Regions from separate parts of the Anoxynatronum sibiricum genome, predicted to be linked through region 1. Evidence: a T-box and tRNA genes for the amino acid it is inferred to sense, from the RefSeq annotation. Region 1 holds a T-box; the other holds one or more tRNA genes.
What was found. A T-box is a leader RNA that pairs with one kind of tRNA and senses whether it is charged. The one in region 1 lies ahead of serS (serine--tRNA ligase), so its partner is inferred to be a tRNA-Ser.

Region 1 (8,066 bases):
GATCCAAAAATCCTTTAATGAAGAGGAACAGCTTTGGGTGCTTGTACTGGAGGGGGAAGTGGACCTGCATACTGCCGGCATTCTGAAAAAAGCAGTGAATGAAATGTTGGACGAGAAAAAAGAGTCGATCCGCATCATGGGAGACCAATTGGAATACATTGACAGCACCGGATTAAGCGTTTTCATCGGAACCCTGAAGCAGCTGCAGAAGGAAAATTTGAATATTCTTGTCAGAAATGTGAAGCCCAGCATAAAAAAATTATTAAATATCACGGGATTGGATAAAATACTAGTAGTGGAAAATTAGTTTCCAAATCCAATGAGAAGGTGATCCCTATCGTGAGACCAGTGATGAAGGAGCTCAGCAAAATGAATCAGGAAATCAACCGGGAAATGATCGAGTTGTCCATTCCCCATCGTTCAGAGTATGTGAGTATGATCCGGTTGACAGTCACAGCCATTGCCAGCAGCATGGGCTTCGATATTGAAGACATCGAAGACATCAAGGTGGCTTTGTCCGAGGCCTGCTCCAATGCCATTATGCATGGGGGCTGCGGTGCTGAGGAAAATTTTGTTGTCCAGTTTGTTCGTGAACAGGAACGTCTGACCATCTCTGTTTCTGATTTCGGCAAGGGCTACAGTGTTCAAACTCTCCAGGCTCCCAAGCTGGAAGAACTGAATGAAGGAGGGCTGGGAATCTTTATCATCAGATCGTTGATGGATGACGTGAAAATTAAAACCGGCAGCAGCCAAGGCACATCCATCACCATGATTAAGAATCTAAGGGAGGAAGCCTGATGACGACACCATCCACCGCCAATCACTCTCCGTCAGACCCGGGCCGCCATCTTTCCCTTGACACACTGAATGATAAAGAACTGTTCCTGGTCTACCGGGAAAACCGGGATGTGAAAATCCGAAATGAACTGGTAAGGCGCTACCTGTTTATCGCCGAAATACTCTCCAGAAAGTATATCAACAAAGGCATCGATTACGAAGACATCTACCAGGTGGCTTCCCTCGGCCTGATCTATGCCATCGAGCGCTTTGATGTTGACCGGGGCTATGAGTTTTCCAGTTTTGCCACTCCCACCATCATCGGTGAAATCAAAAAGTACTTTCGTGACAAAGGCTGGTCCATCCGGGTACCCCGGCGCATTCAAGAACTGTCGAAAAAAATCAATACCACCAAAAGTATTCTACAACAACAGTTACAGCGAACCCCCAAAATAAAAGATATCGCCGAGTACCTGAATTGCTCTGAGGAAGAAATCATCGAAGCCATGGAAGCCAACCAGGTATACACCCCCAAGTCTCTTGACCTCACCTACGACAACGAAGGGGAAGACAAAGACATTCAGTTCATGGATCTCATCGGTGAAACCGACAAAATGTTTGACTTCATTGAAAACCGGGATTTCATTCTGCAGGCCATGGAAAAATTGAATCAGGTGGAGCGCAAGGTGCTGAAAGACCGCTTCTTCGAAAACCAGACCCAGATGCAGGTGGCCATGTCTCTGAATGTATCACAGATGACGGTTTCCCGAATGGAAAAGAAAATCATCGAAAAATTCAAGAAAGAATTTAAACGGACCATGCAATAAAGGCACCCGGCAGAAAATGCCCGGTGCCTTTTCTTCAGTCATCACCGGTCATCTTCAGGCATTAATAGATAGCAGCGCTTCAAATCCGGGAGAAATCCGGGAGGATTGAAAGAAAACATTTACGGGAAAAGAACGTCTTGTTTAGCAACACCATTTCATCAACAGTTCATGTTGATGTGATAAAGTGTAAATGATGATGAGAACAAGCGAAATGAATCAATGAAATCGAAAACAGGGGTGACGTTGATCAGAACGATTAGATCAAGGGAGCTCAGTGAGAAATCACTCAGAAAAAGGTGTTCATCCAGTCATTTCAGCGGATGATCAGAGAAGGGAGTTTTTCAAATGAACCGCATTCGAAAAATACTGGGAGGGGTGGCGGCCCTGGTGGTGGTGGTGCTGCTTTTCACCAGCCAGCTGGTCCATTTCATCACCGAATACCAGTGGTTTGCCGATTTGGGATACACCGGCGTGTTTCTCACCCGGCTGCGTACTCAGATGACGTTGGGGATCCCTGTGTTTATTGTGGCAGGCATTCTCTTTTATGCATATTTTCGGGTACTCAAGAAAAGGTACGAGAAACAGACCGGTGCCACCCAAGTAACCCTGTCAGACAAGCAAATCAACCGATGGCTGCTGCTGCCGGCGGTGGTGCTGGGCCTTTATACAGCCATGAACACCGTGGGACGTTTCTGGTGGCAGATTCTGGAGTTTCGCCATCAGGTTCCCTTTGGCGTGGAAGACCCGGTTTTTGGAAAAGACATCGCCTATTATTTCTTCACCTGGCCCCTCTTGATGCAAGGACTGGACACACTGATTTCATTGATTTTCACCGTGGTGGTGGTTACTTTCTTTTTCTATTTGTTCATGCTGGCTGCCCGCCGGCCCACCCTGATTCAGGTGGAAGAAGGGACCAATCCCTGGAAAGACACGATGAAACGGTTTTTGGCTTTTGCCACCCGCCAGATGGTAACCCTGGGTGTGATTTTTTTTGCCATCCTCACCCTTCGGTATCTACTCAGTATTTACCAGCTCCTCTACTCTCCACAGGGGGCCATTTATGGCGCCGGCTATACTGATATGGCCGTGGGTCTGCCCCTGTACCGCATCAAAGCCCTGGTGAGTTTTGCCGGCGGCGTATTGCTGCTGGTGGGATTTTATGGCCGCAAATACAAGCTGATGGTGGCAGGCCCGGTGCTGCTGGTGCTGGTGACAGTGGTGGGAGGCATTGCCTCTGCCGGAGTGGAGCGTTTTGTGGTGGAACCCAATGTGCTGGCCCGGGAGACGCCCTATATTAATCAAAACATCGCATACACCCGCATGGCCTATGGATTAGACAATGTGCGGGAAGAAAAATTTGACATTGACTATAACCTCACCCGGGAAGACCTGGAAGCCAACCCGGAAACAGTGAAAAACATCCGTATCAATGACTACCGGCCAGCCCTCCTCAGCTACAACCAGCTGCAGGCCATTCGCCCCTATTACCAGTTCACAGACGTGGACATTGACCGCTACCACATTGACGGCGAATACCGACAGGTGTTTACTGCCGCCAGGGAACTGAACATGGAACGCATCAGCGAATCCGCCAAAACCTGGCTGAACATGCATCTGAAATACACCCATGGTTATGGCGCAGTGGTGTCACCGGTGAATGCCATCACCCCTCAGGGGCAGCCAGAGCTGTTTATTCGCAACATTCCCCCCGTAAGCACCACTGATCTGGAGATCACCCGGCCGGAGATCTATTTTGGAGAACTTACCAATCATTACATTGTGGTGAACACCGGCGAAATGGAGTTTGACTACCCCATGGGGGAAGACAATGCAGAAACCATGTATGAAGGAACCGCCGGTATTCCCTTGAATGGCTTCAACCGTCTGCTTTACGCCCTGCGGGAACGGAGTGCCCGGCTGTTTGTTTCCGGCAGTATTTCCGGCGAGAGCCGCATCATTTTTGACAGAAACATTGAAGAACGGGTGAGAAAAATTGCCCCCTTCCTGTTGTATGATGAAGACCCTTATCTGGTGATCCATGAGGGACGGTTAGTCTGGATCATCGACGCCTTTACCATTCATGACAAGTATCCCTACGCCACCCCCTACCTGAACCAGGATTACAACAGCCGCCTGCGGGGAGACTACAATTACATGCGTAATTCGGTGAAGGTCATGGTGGATGCCTATGAAGGCGACGTCAACTTCTATATTGCCGATGTGCAAGATCCGGTGATTCAAACCTATGCCAATATTTTTCCCGGCCTGTTCCAGCCTCTGGAAGCCCTGCCGGAAGGCTTACACAAACACATTCGTTATCCTCAGGAGCTCTTTGATCTGCAAACCATCGTTTATGAGCGTTACCACATGGCCAACCCCTCTGTGTTCTATCTGGACGAAGACCTGTGGAACATTGCCCAGGAGCGCTATGCCGGTCAGTCTCAAAATGTGGAGTCTCAGTACATGATTTTCAAAATGCCGGGAGAAAACAGGGAGGAGTTCGTGCTATCCGTTCCCTACACCCCCAACCGGCTGAACAACATGATTGCCCTTCTCATGGCCCGAAACGACGGGGAGCATTATGGTGAACTGGTGCTTTACCAGCTGCCCAAAGACCAAAACATTTACGGACCCATGCAGATAGAGGCCCGTATTGATCAGAATGAAGTTATCTCACAGAGCCTCACCCTGTGGGGAGAAGGTGGCTCTCAGGTGATTCGGGGGAACCTGTTGGTGATTCCCATGAACAACTCCTTCCTCTACATTGAGCCCCTGTACATCCAGGCTTCCAATTCCGACAGCCCGCCAGAGGTGAAGCAGGTCATCGCTGCCTTTGGAGACGACATTGTCATGGAAAGCACTCTTGAAGAAGCCCTGACCCGCCTCTTTGGGGCCGGGACACCCACCATTCCAGAAAGTGGCACGGGAACGCCTTCATCACCAGATGATCAGCCCTCGGCACCGGAAGAAACCCCTGCTGCCCCAGGCGCACCTGGCGACACGCCATCACCGGAAATAACGTTGCCGGCTGATTTGTCAGAAGCTTCTACAGAAATCCTAATTCAAGCTGCCAACAGCACCTTCGAAAACGCCCAGCAGGCCTCCCAGGAGGGAGATTGGGCCGCCTATGGGGAAGCCCTGGCACGATTGGAACAAATTTTAAATGCCCTGGAAGCACAATCACAAGAATAGAAACTTCATGTACCGACCAGCACCAACCTAACCCAATTCTTCGACGATTTTCATTAAAAATCATTAATAGATATCCAGAAAATGGGTATACAGTGAGAATAACCAACGAATAATGAAAATCGAAGGAGGAACCCTTATGAAAAGTCATCTGATTCACCATTTGGTGAAAAGTGAAGATTTGAACCATCACGGCACTCTTTTTGCCGGCAGAATGGCAGAATGGTTTGTGGAAGCATCTTTTGTGGCGGCAGCCAGCCAGTACGGAAAACCAGAAGGCATTGTGTGCCTTAAAGTTCACGGCTTCCGTTTTTTCAAACCGGTGCGTAATGGCAGTATTATTCTCATTGACAGCAAAGTGGTGCTCACCGGTCGTACCAGCATCACCGTCTACGCCAGTGTGGTGGATGAAAAAACCAACGATCTTCTGGTGGATGGGTTCATCACCTTTGTCAGCGTTGATGAAGCGGGAAACAAAGTGCCCCACGGATTGACCACGCCAGAAGTGGTTGACGCAAAAGAAGCTGAAATTGTGGCGCAGGCAAAAGAACTGAAATAGCCAAAACAGTCGAAACAGCCAAATCAACTGAAACAGCCGAAACAGCAAAATCGTGGAACCATCGGCAGGGATGGACCTGCAGAAAAACGAAAGTCGTACAAACGGAAGCCGAACAGGTTGTCAAGTGAAGATAGCTGTGATACAATAACTTGATCAAAGGTACGGCTGAGCATGCTGGTGAATTGAGAAGACAAAAGCAAATGAAGAGCAATGAAAAAAACATATGAAAAAGTGAAGAAGAACCCAGTAGACTGTGAGAAACCTTCAGAGAGCCGTCGGTGGTGGAAGACGGTGGTGCATTCAGTCGAATCCAGTTCGGAACTGTTGCGTGAACAGCCGTAGAAGACACTTGTGTCAATCGATGGCCGCCAAGCGCCGCCGGCCCAGACAGCCGTTATCCCGTCTGTTGAGTGGATTGTTTCATGTGAAACAGTCAATCAGGGTGGCAACGCGGAGTATGAACCTTCGTCCCTTTCACCGGGGATGAAGGTTTTTTTGTACGATAAAAAAAGAAAAAAAGAGAAGAAATGCCGGAGGCAAAAAAGAAAAGAATGAAGTTAGAATGAAAAGAGAAGACAAAAAAGAAAAAGAGCTAAATAAAGATGAGGAGGAATTGAGATGTTGGATCTGAAACGCATTCGCAATGAACTGGAAACCATTAAAGCAGCCATGGAACGTCGGGGAGAAGCAGAGGTGGATCTGGATGCCGTAGTGGCGCTGGATGAAAAACGGCGCAGCCTGCTTCAGGAAGTGGAGCAGATGAAAAGTGAACAAAATGCAGTTTCCCGGGAAATTCCCCGCCTGAAAAAAGAGGGGGAAGACACCACCGAAATCATGGCAAAAATGAAAGACCTTTCTGCCCGTATCAAAGAGCTAGACGGCGACGTGGCCCAGGTGGACAGCGACCTTTATGAGATGATGCTGCGTATTCCCAATGTGCCCCATCCCGATGTTCCTCAGGGAGAGACAGATGACGACAATGTGGAAGTGCGCCGCTGGGGAACGCCTCTCACCTTTGAATATGAAGCCAAAGCCCATTGGGACTTGGGAACAGAGCTTGATCTCTTAGATTTTGAGCGGGCAGCCAAAGTCACCGGAGCCCGTTTTGTGCTCTATAAAGGGCTGGGAGCCAGACTGGAACGGGCTCTCATCAACTTCATGCTGGACCTTCACACCGAACGTCACGGCTACCAGGAGCTGATGCCTCCCTTTATGGTGAATCGCCAGAGCATGACCGGCACCGGCCAGCTGCCCAAATTTGAAGAGGACACCTTCCGGGTGCCTCAAAAAGACTATTTTCTGGTGCCCACGGCAGAAGTGCCGGTGACCAACATCCACCGGGACGAAATCATTCCCGAAGAATCCCTGCCCCTCTGCTACGCCGCCTATACCCCCTGTTTCCGTTCAGAAGCCGGGTCTGCCGGTCGTGACACCCGGGGGCTCATTCGCCAGCATCAGTTCAACAAGGTGGAAATGGTGAAATTCACCACCCCTGAAACCTCTTATGCAGAGCTGGAAAGTCTCACCGCCAATGCGGAGGAAGTGTTGAAACAGCTGGGAATTCCTTATCGGGTGGTGAAAATCTCCACGGGTGACCTGGGCTTCACCGCTGCCTTTAAGTACGATGTGGAAGTGTGGATGCCCAGCTACAATCGGTATGTGGAGATCTCCTCCTGCAGTAACTTTGAAGACTTTCAGGCGCGGCGGGCCAACATTCGCTATCGCCCCAAAGAAGGTGGAAAGGTCACATTTCTTCATACCCTCAATGGTTCTGGCCTGGCAGTGGGCCGCACCCTGGCGGCGATTCTGGAAAACTTCCAGCAGCCTGATGGCAGTGTGGTGATTCCAGAAGTGCTTCGGGGGTACATGGGCGGCGTTGAGCGAATAGCCGTGAAATAGCTGGTCAATCACGCAATCACGGACACATACAATCACGCAGTAAAGGCAACCAGGCATGACACATCATAACGGACAAAAAAGCAGTGACACCGCTTAGAACAGGCGGCAGTCACTGCTTTTTTTGAATCAATCTGACAGGAATGGTGAAAAGACAGGCACCGGATACTATCCCTTTGGTTGACGGCGTTTGTGCTTAACCCGAATGGGGGGCACCTGCTCGCCCACCAGTTTGAATAGCGCCTCAGGGGTTCCCTGCTGCAAATCGCCATGGGGCAGAATAAAGGCCCGGGCTTTGGTCAAATACAAGTAAGACACCTGCTCCAGGTGAAATACCCGGTATACCTGATGCCACTGAAAGGTGGTAATTTCTGTTTCGCTGGTCACCTTCACATCTTTTTGCCCAAGGGTCACCGTATAGGCTACCCGGGGCATTTCCAGGTGGTGAAGGCGAATTTGACGGTTCAGAGATACCCGGTAAAAGATCAGGTACGCCAGAGGAAGCAAAAGGCCGGCGCCGCAGTACGCATAGAAAAAAAGACGGCTGCCGGTACTCAAATGAACCACACCCAGAATGATGAGAAAAACAGGAAAGAAAAGCAGCATCAATCCCCGGTGGTTCATCTGAAAAGCGTTAAAATGGCTAAAATCACGGAAAATCTGGGCATTCACAGTGGTACGTACCACAATGGGCTTTTCCATCGAAAATCCTCCTGTCACATATCCAAAATCAGCCAGCCATGACCAGCGACAAAGTTAAAAGCAGCTTCAGGCATTGCTTGCTGATTTGTAAAATCCATGAGCAAAGTGCTGAGAAG
Region 2 (8,066 bases), 110 kb from region 1:
AAGCCATGATCAATTATTGTGCTACCGCTGCTGAGGCATTCGCCGGGGAACTGCTGGCTGAATGGCGGGAAAGATTGACACTAGCTACACCAGTGGCAAACTGGTTGCGGGAATACGTGGCACTGGGGGAGGCCTGCTGGAAGCGGCGGCAAACCATGGGAACAGGAACAGAAGCATCCCCTGAAAAAAGAAAACTGACCCTGGCCCAGTTCATGTTTTACGGTGACTTACTAATGCCGGGAAAATCCAACAGCGGCGGCATTGCCACACTGCTCCACGCCCTGGGAGACACCCTGGTCCAACAGCCAGAGATTCAACAGGTGTACACTTTCATGATGATTCCCTGCGGCCAATCAGCTGCCACCATTCCCCTCATCACCCTGCTGTCACCGGGGCATACGCTGGTGCGAGTGCCGGTGTTCTTTAATGAAGCCTGCAGCCCCCGGCTTTTTGCCGAAAAAGAGGATGATCTTCTGAATACGCTGAACCACATGATGACATTGCTGGCGATTGAACCAGATATTTACCACATGCGTTATTCCGACAATGCGTCCCTGGCGGCAGTATTGCTGGCAGCTCATCGGGGGAAGCATGCTGTGTTCACTCTGACGCCAGACCCCCATCGGCACCTGATTCCCCTTGAAATTTCGTCTCCAGAAAAAACCGTGCCGTCAGGGGCGTTGAATCTTGTCGCCTTCATGGAAGCACAGGTGATAGATCTCCTCGAAAAGTTGAACAAGGTGGCAGTGGCAGATGAAATCATCAGCCGGGTGCAGGGGATCGTGGGCATCGGCACAGAGGCTATGTCACAGCAGTTGCTGCACTACTTTCCCCAGATAAAGGCAGCAGATGTGCAGGATCAATCAGGTCATCAGTTGCAACGCTTTCAGCTTTTAGAGAAAAAGCATGCCGGTCAAAAGAGGCCTGTATTTCAAATGATCCCTGAAGGAATCCGGCTTTATGATGAAGCTGATGACAGAGAAGCAGCCTATCAGGAGTTTGAGTTAAAAAAAGTGTCTTCACAGGTATCGAAAAGCCGTGAGGTTTCTGGAAAGTGGGGGAATGACAGCAATCTCCAGGAAATTTTTACTGATGAATCCCTCAGGCATTGTCTTTCCCCTCAGCGATTGTCGCTTCCCCTGATACTCACCGTGGGGCGTCTGGACCCGGTGAAAGGCCATGAAAAACTGCTGAAAGCCTGGGGAACCACTGCTCTCTGGCGGCATATGAACCTGGTGTTCATTGGAGGCGACCTGCAATCGCCAGATGAAAAAGAACAGACACTGCTCACAGCTTTCGATGACTTTATCCAGCACCATTCACAGCTGCAGGGGGCATTTTGCCACCTGCCCCGCATGGAGAACAAAACTCTGCGCCAGTTGCAGCGGCAACTGGCAGCCATCGTTACACCCAATGAAGCTCCGGCGGTGATTTATGTGGCGCCCAGTCAAAAAGAAGAGTTTGGCTTGTCCATCATTGAAGCCATGTCAGCCGGGCTGCCGGTCATTGCTCCCCGAGCCGGCGGTGTGGGCAGCTACATAACCCATGGTGACAACGGATATCTAATGGATACGTCATCAGAAAAGACCATTGGGCGGTTTCTAACCCATCTGCTGCTGGAGGAATTACCAGCTGATGCTGATTGGCGAGCCCTGGCCAACCGGGGAAAAAATACCGTCACAGAACGCTTCGATATTCAGCAGGTGGCCCGACGCTTTGCCGTCTTTTACGGGCAGCTGCCAACATAAGCAGGTCTGTCCGCAACCACATCAGCTGACTGGGTCAACATCATGTGTCATCAACCGCGGGTGAGAATCTTTTCTCACTCATTTTCCAGAAAAGGGGTTAAGCCATGGCAACCATTTTGTTCCTCATTCCACCTTTCTATTCCCACTTTCACCCCATGCTCACCCTGGCAGAAGCCTTTCGTCAGCAAGACTGGAAAGTGGTGGTGGGAACCAGTGATGCCTTTGCGCCTCAGGTGAAAGAAGCAGGTCTGCAGTTTGAGACTGTTACCATCAGCCGTAACGCCAACACCGGCATCGCCGCCCACACCCGGCAGGCAGAAACAGAAAATGAACGGTTGGAAGCTTTTTTTCAGGCCACTCGGGAAGGGCCGGAGGCCACTTTGCTGGTCCAGAGCCGCCACCGGCAGGCAGACATGCTGGCAGACCCGGAAGGGCTGATTCGTCAGGTAAACGTGCTGAACCGGCATCATTCACCAACCCTGTGGGTAGTGGACCAGCTTTCCTACGGAGCCACCCTGGCCATGAAGTGTCTCAAGCTGCCCTTCATCACTTTCTGCCCGCCCCACCCCTTCAGCATTCCTTCGGCCGAAGGGCTTTTTGGGGTGCCGGTGAGATGGCCCGCCAGCTTTCACCCAGACCCGCAACAAATGGCCATGGTGGAAGCGACAGCCACAGAGGCCCGCACTCTCTTTACTGAACGGTTTCAGGAGATGCTGAACCGCCACGGTTCACAGGAGACAGTGACCAATGCCTTCGCCGAAACCTCACCCCTGGCAGTGGTCTATCAATACCCTCTCGTGGGAGGACAGTCTGTGGAGAATCGCCAGAGTATCCATGCCGGCTACTGTTTCAAACCTCAACCCCTGCCGCTGGAATGGGAAAAAAAGCTGGCCCGCTGGGAGCGTGGCAAGGGCCGGCCCCGCATACTTCTATCCTTCGGTACCTTTCTCTCCCGGCGGGAAGACGTGCTGCGCCGCTGTGTCAGGGGAATCCGCCAGGCCTTTCCCCAAAGTCACATCCTGTTGGCGGCGGGAGACAGCCTGCCCCTGCTGGTATCTCTGGCAGATGACCGAACGATGGTGGAAGCCTTTTTGCCTCAAACCGCCCTGTATTCTCAGGTGGATCTGGTGATTCATCACGGTGGTTGCAACACCTTTGTTGAAAGTCTCTATTTTGGCAAGCCCATGGTGATGCTCCCCTTTTCCAGCGATCAGTTTCATATTGCCGCCGATGCTGAAGCCATGGGAGTGGCTCAGGTGCTGGTGCCCAATACTTTTACATCCGAAGATCTGACAGCTGCCCTCAACCATGCGCTGGCCATGGAAACCCGTCAGAAAGTTTGCCATTGGCAACAGGAACTTCACCAGCGTGGGCCTGCATATGCCTGCAGAGAAGTGGTGAAACGGTGCTTTGGCACATAGGCGACCTATTTGTTACAGGCACCCATTCCTTAGATGAAGCAGCGGTGGACCGGCAGGCACCTTTGGGTGGATGGCGTCTCATGATATACTGTTACTGCAGTTGATAGTTGATAGGGAATAGTGATTAAAAAGCGATAGATCACTGCAAAGGCTTTATCCATAAGCAATCAGACCCATAGGGAGGCATGGCGCCATGGATCAGAATCAACCCCGGGTGATGGAAGAAGCAGTCTCTGAAAGAGCTGACGAAGTGGAGACAACGGTCAAAGCAAACCCATCCGATGAAACCTATATGAAAATGGCATTGGAAGAGGCAGAAAAGGCAGCGAAGCTGGGAGAAGTTCCCATTGGGGCAGTGGTGGTACGCCGGGGAGAGGTGATCGCTCGGGCCCATAACCTGCGGGAAACAGGAAAATGTGCCACCGCCCATGCAGAGCTGCTGGCCATTCAGCAGGCCTGTGCCGCCGCAGGGGGCTGGCGATTGACAGACAGCACCCTGTATGTCACCATCGAACCCTGCCCCATGTGCGCCGGAGCCATTCTTCAGGCCCGCATCGACCGGGTGGTTTTTGGTGCCGCTGATCCCAAGGCGGGAGCCTGTGGTTCCCTGATCAACTTTTTGCAGGACGAGCGGTTTAATCATCAGGCGACGTTGGTCTCCGGTGTGTTGGAAGAAGCGTGTAAAGCTGTGATCAGCCGCTTCTTCAAAACCCTTCGGAAAAAAAAGAAATCCCAAATAGATGGTTCTGTTTAGGGCTGTTTGACGCAATACCTCAGGTTGAAGTAATGAGTCAGGTTTCAAATTGAAGTAATGAGTCAGGTTGAAGTAACAAGTTTGTTGGAAGAAAAGCGCGGCTGTCTGATGGAAGGCGATCACCGGGTGATGCAGGCGCTGGGGAAGAAAGAAAAAATGCCTTGCCAAATGCGGTGACTTTCTATATAATAGATTGTGCGGCTGGAGACAATTTGACAAAACCAGCAGCACTGAAACTGTCGCGGAGAGGTGTCCGAGTGGCTAAGGGGCACGCCTGGAAAGCGTGTAAGGCTTCACGGCCCCGCGGGTTCGAGTCCCGCTCTCTCCGCCATTTTATTTTTCCGGGATTTTCCCGGCTAACCAAGTCATAAGAGTTGCTGTGCTAGATGGGGAGGTAGCGGTGCCCTGTTGCCTGCAATCCGCTATAGCAGGATCGAATTCCCCGCCGAGGCCCTGTGCTTGTGGCGCTGCCTCCGGCACGTGGTGATGAGGACTGGGTCCCGTGCAACGGAAGCTCATGAACCCCGTCAGATCCGGAAGGAAGCAGCGGTAAGTGATCCCTTTCGTGTGTTGCGGGTCAGCCTGGTCTGAGCCGGCGACCGGAGTACCGGCTGTGAGGCATGGTCAGAGTGGGGTGCACAGCTCTATATTTGCTTATCATGACATCATCACCTTCATCGTGTATATGAATACAACAATAAACGGAGAGCCGGCAGGCTCTCCGTTTTCGTATATAGGTATCACTTTGTATAGGCGTCTGAAAATGAAAGGGGCTACGACAGCTTGGGCTTCAGTGTTCCCTGGCGCAGCAGCATTTCCATTTTAGCAGCCGGAAGCGGCGGGCTGAAGTGGTAGCCCTGGCCCAGCTGGCAGGAGGCCTCTTGAACCATGGCCAACTGTTGCAGGGTTTCAATACCTTCTGCCACCAGGGTCAGCCCGAGAGAGTGACCCATGGAAATAATGGTGGAGACCACCGTGTGGGCCTGGCGGCTGCTGGTGAGAATGCTCACAAAAGATCGGTCAATCTTCAGCGTGTCAATGGGCAGGCGCACCACATAGCTGAGAGAAGAATAACCGGTGCCAAAATCGTCCAGCGAAATGCGAATGCCCATGGAACGGAGGGTGTTCAGGCGAATGATGTTCTCTTCCACCTGTTGAATCACGGCACTTTCTGTTACTTCCAGTTCCAGAAGCGCCGGCGGCAGCCCAGACTCGTTCAGAGCCTGACGCACATAGGAAACAAAGTCGGGAGATTCAAACTGTCTGGCAGAAATGTTCACGGCCATTACCACCGGGCGCAGCCCCTGGTCCATCCACTGCCGGTTTTGCCGACAGGCCTCCAACAGTGCCCATTTTCCCAGGCGGTTGATAAGCCCTGTGTTTTCGGCTGCAGGAATGAACAGATCGGGGGCCAGCCTTCCTTTTACAGGGTGCTGCCAGCGGATAAGAGCCTCAACCGTGTGAATGTTGCCGGTTTTCAAATCCACCAGAGGCTGATATTCCAGCAAAAATTCTTTGCGATCCAGCGCCAGCGACATTTCTTCTTCAAAAATGCGGGAAGACAATACCTGCTGCTGAATGGCAATATCGAACACTTGCAGGCGGCCAGAGCCCTTCTCTTTTGCCAAATTCTTGGCAAAACCCGCATTTTTCAGAAGCTCATCCAGTGTTTCCCCTTGCAGGGGGAAAGTGGCAAGCCCGGCACTAAAGGTGATAGACACTTTCTCGCTGGCCAGTTCATAGGGCTCCTGGAGTTTTTGAAGGAGCACATACGCGGCTTTTTCAGCCTCTGCTAAACCCTGGTAAGAATGACAGATGAGAATAAACTCATCACTCTGACCCCGGTAAAGGCGGCAGTGGTCGCCAGAATAGATTTGCAGCCGGTGGCCGGCCATGCGCAAGAGCTGGTTGCCTTCCCGGTAACCGAAACGTTCGTTGATTCGTTTGAAATTATCGGCGGCCACCAACAGCAACGGGAGTAAAGGGACGTTTTCTTCATCTTTGAAAGGCTCGGTTAACTCCCTGAAATCCTGGTGGAGCACCCGTTGATTGGCGAGGCCGGTGACGGGATCATAATAGGTGAGATCTGCCAGCCGGTCCATCATCACGTTGAAGGTATGGCCCGCCCGGCCAATTTCATCCCGGGTGTGGGGGGTGGCGCGCACCGTGAGGTCGCCGGCTGAGGCCTGGGTAAAAAGCCGCTCCAGTTCAATAATGGGGTGGGAGAAATGACGGGCCAGCAATAGTGAAGCCAGTATGCCGCCCAGCATTACCAGCAGCAGGGTGGTGAAGAACTGCTCATGAAAAGCAGCGATGCCTGCCATGATACTGGTGTGGGTCGCACCCACATAAAGCATCCAGTCGGTGCCGGCCACCGGCGCAAACCCCATATGCATTTGGGTTGCGTTAGCAGCGTAGCTGCCAATTCCCGGTTGTTGCGTTTGAAGGGTCTGAGAAACAAAAGAAGTGAAGCTTTCAAAATGGGGGGATTCTTCCCGAATGGTATCAAGGGTGGCGAGTGTCAGGGCCCATTCAGGGTGCTGTCGATGTGCCAGAATGGTGCCCTCGTAATTGATGAGACAGGCAACGCCGTTATCCCGGTACTGAATTTGAGCCACCAGGTCTGTTAACCAGGTGCCATCCATGCGGGCAATGAGGGCGGCGGGAGATTTGTCAGAAGTTTCAATGGGCGTGGCCAGCATCACCACGGGTTGACCAGTGACGCGGCTGACAAGCACTTCAGAGACGGTGGTCTGGCCAGCCAGGGCTTGCTGAATATAGGGTCTGTCACCCAGGGGGAGGGTGTAGCCGTCAATGTAATGGGCAATTCCATCGCTGTTCACCACCGCCAGTGCCAGAAAGCCCTGGCGCTCCAGCTCCGGCAAAAGAGCATCCATCTGACGGGTCCAGTCCATGCTGCGCACCCGTTCCCGGGCCGCCAGCTCTTCAAGCCCCTTCAGTTGCAGCTGGATCATCAGGGAGAGCTTCTCGGCGCTTTCCAGGGCCAGCAGTTCCAGCGACGCCTCGGCTTCCCTTTCAAGCACATGGGTATTGGCCTGGTAACTGGAAGCACCTAAAATGGCAGATGCCGCCAGGATGATGGTCAGACTCAAAAATAGAATTTTTATTTTGATGCTGCGCATGAAAGAATCACTTCTTTTCAACAGGAATTAAGGCGGTCACACGAATCGACTCACTCACATAAATGGATCGATTCATATAAATTGACCCATTCACATGAATCGATTCATTCACATCAACAGGTCATGCTCATCATGAAAAGCAGAAATGGAAAAGAAAGACATTTTGGACACACCTGTCATCATCTTATCACATGTTTGTATTATCGTCACCATTCCAAAAAACTGAATGGGAACAGAAGGGGAAAAGTAGCCTGTCAAACCATGGGATTTATGATATAGTATTGATAGAACCCTTCAATTAGCAGGAATCAGAAGGATCAAAACGATATTCAGCAATGATTTGAAGCTGAAATGAACAGCTGAAGAAAAGGCTGGTTTTGGGAGGAATTAATGATGAACAAAGAAATCGATGCCCGGGGGCTCAACTGCCCCATGCCGCTGATTCAAACCAAGAAAGCGCTGGATGCGCTGTCAGAAGGTAGTGTGCGCACCATTGTAGACAATGAGACGGCCAAAGAAAACATTCAAAAGTTTGCCAAAAGCATGGACTACCGCTATACGGTGAAAGAAAATCAGGGTCATTTTTACATTGACATTTTTAAGGAACTGAAGTATCGGGAGATGCGTGTGCTTGACCTGGAGATGGAACCGGAGAGCCTTCCTAAAAGTGATCTGGTGGTCATGATCTCCAAAGATTATATGGGAGAAGGTTCGGAGGAGCTGGGCCGCATTCTTATGAAAGGCTACCTCTACACCCTGACCGAAGTACTGCCCATGCCCAAGACCCTGGTGTTTGTCAACGGTGGCGTCAAGCTCACCTGCGCCGGCTCCGAATCCCTTGAAAATCTGCGCAAGCTGGAAGAAAAAGGGGTGGAGATTCTCTCCTGCGGCACCTGCCTGGATTATTTCAAACTGAAGAGCATGCTCATGGTGGGCGGCATCAGCAACATGTACACCATTGTGGAGCATTTGAACAAAGCCAAAAACACACTGCAGCTAT

Region 2: it has a tRNA-Ser gene. The T-box ahead of serS (serine--tRNA ligase) is inferred to sense a tRNA for this amino acid. The anticodon was not compared.

What each region holds. Positions count from the first base shown of each region.
Region 1 covers NZ_JBCITM010000005.1:9,506-17,571, reverse strand. Annotated here, with positions in the region: gene AAIG11_RS06285 (STAS domain-containing protein) at 1-307, shown strand, start outside; gene AAIG11_RS06280 (ATP-binding protein) at 370-798, shown strand; gene AAIG11_RS06275 (SigB/SigF/SigG family RNA polymerase sigma factor) at 798-1,604, shown strand; gene AAIG11_RS06270 (UPF0182 family membrane protein) at 1,950-4,796, shown strand; gene AAIG11_RS06265 (acyl-CoA thioesterase) at 4,933-5,352, shown strand; T-box leader at 5,578-5,828, shown strand; gene serS (serine--tRNA ligase) at 5,971-7,251, shown strand; gene AAIG11_RS06255 (YcxB family protein) at 7,417-7,950, opposite strand.
Region 2 covers NZ_JBCITM010000005.1:117,207-125,272, forward strand. Annotated here, with positions in the region: gene AAIG11_RS06710 (glycosyltransferase family 4 protein) at 1-1,748, shown strand, start outside; gene AAIG11_RS06715 (glycosyltransferase) at 1,853-3,169, shown strand; gene tadA (tRNA adenosine(34) deaminase TadA) at 3,363-3,923, shown strand; tRNA gene AAIG11_RS06725 (tRNA-Ser) at 4,167-4,254, shown strand; RNA gene ffs (signal recognition particle sRNA large type) at 4,301-4,565, shown strand; gene AAIG11_RS06735 (bifunctional diguanylate cyclase/phosphodiesterase) at 4,697-7,066, opposite strand; gene yedF (sulfurtransferase-like selenium metabolism protein YedF) at 7,460-8,066, shown strand, end outside.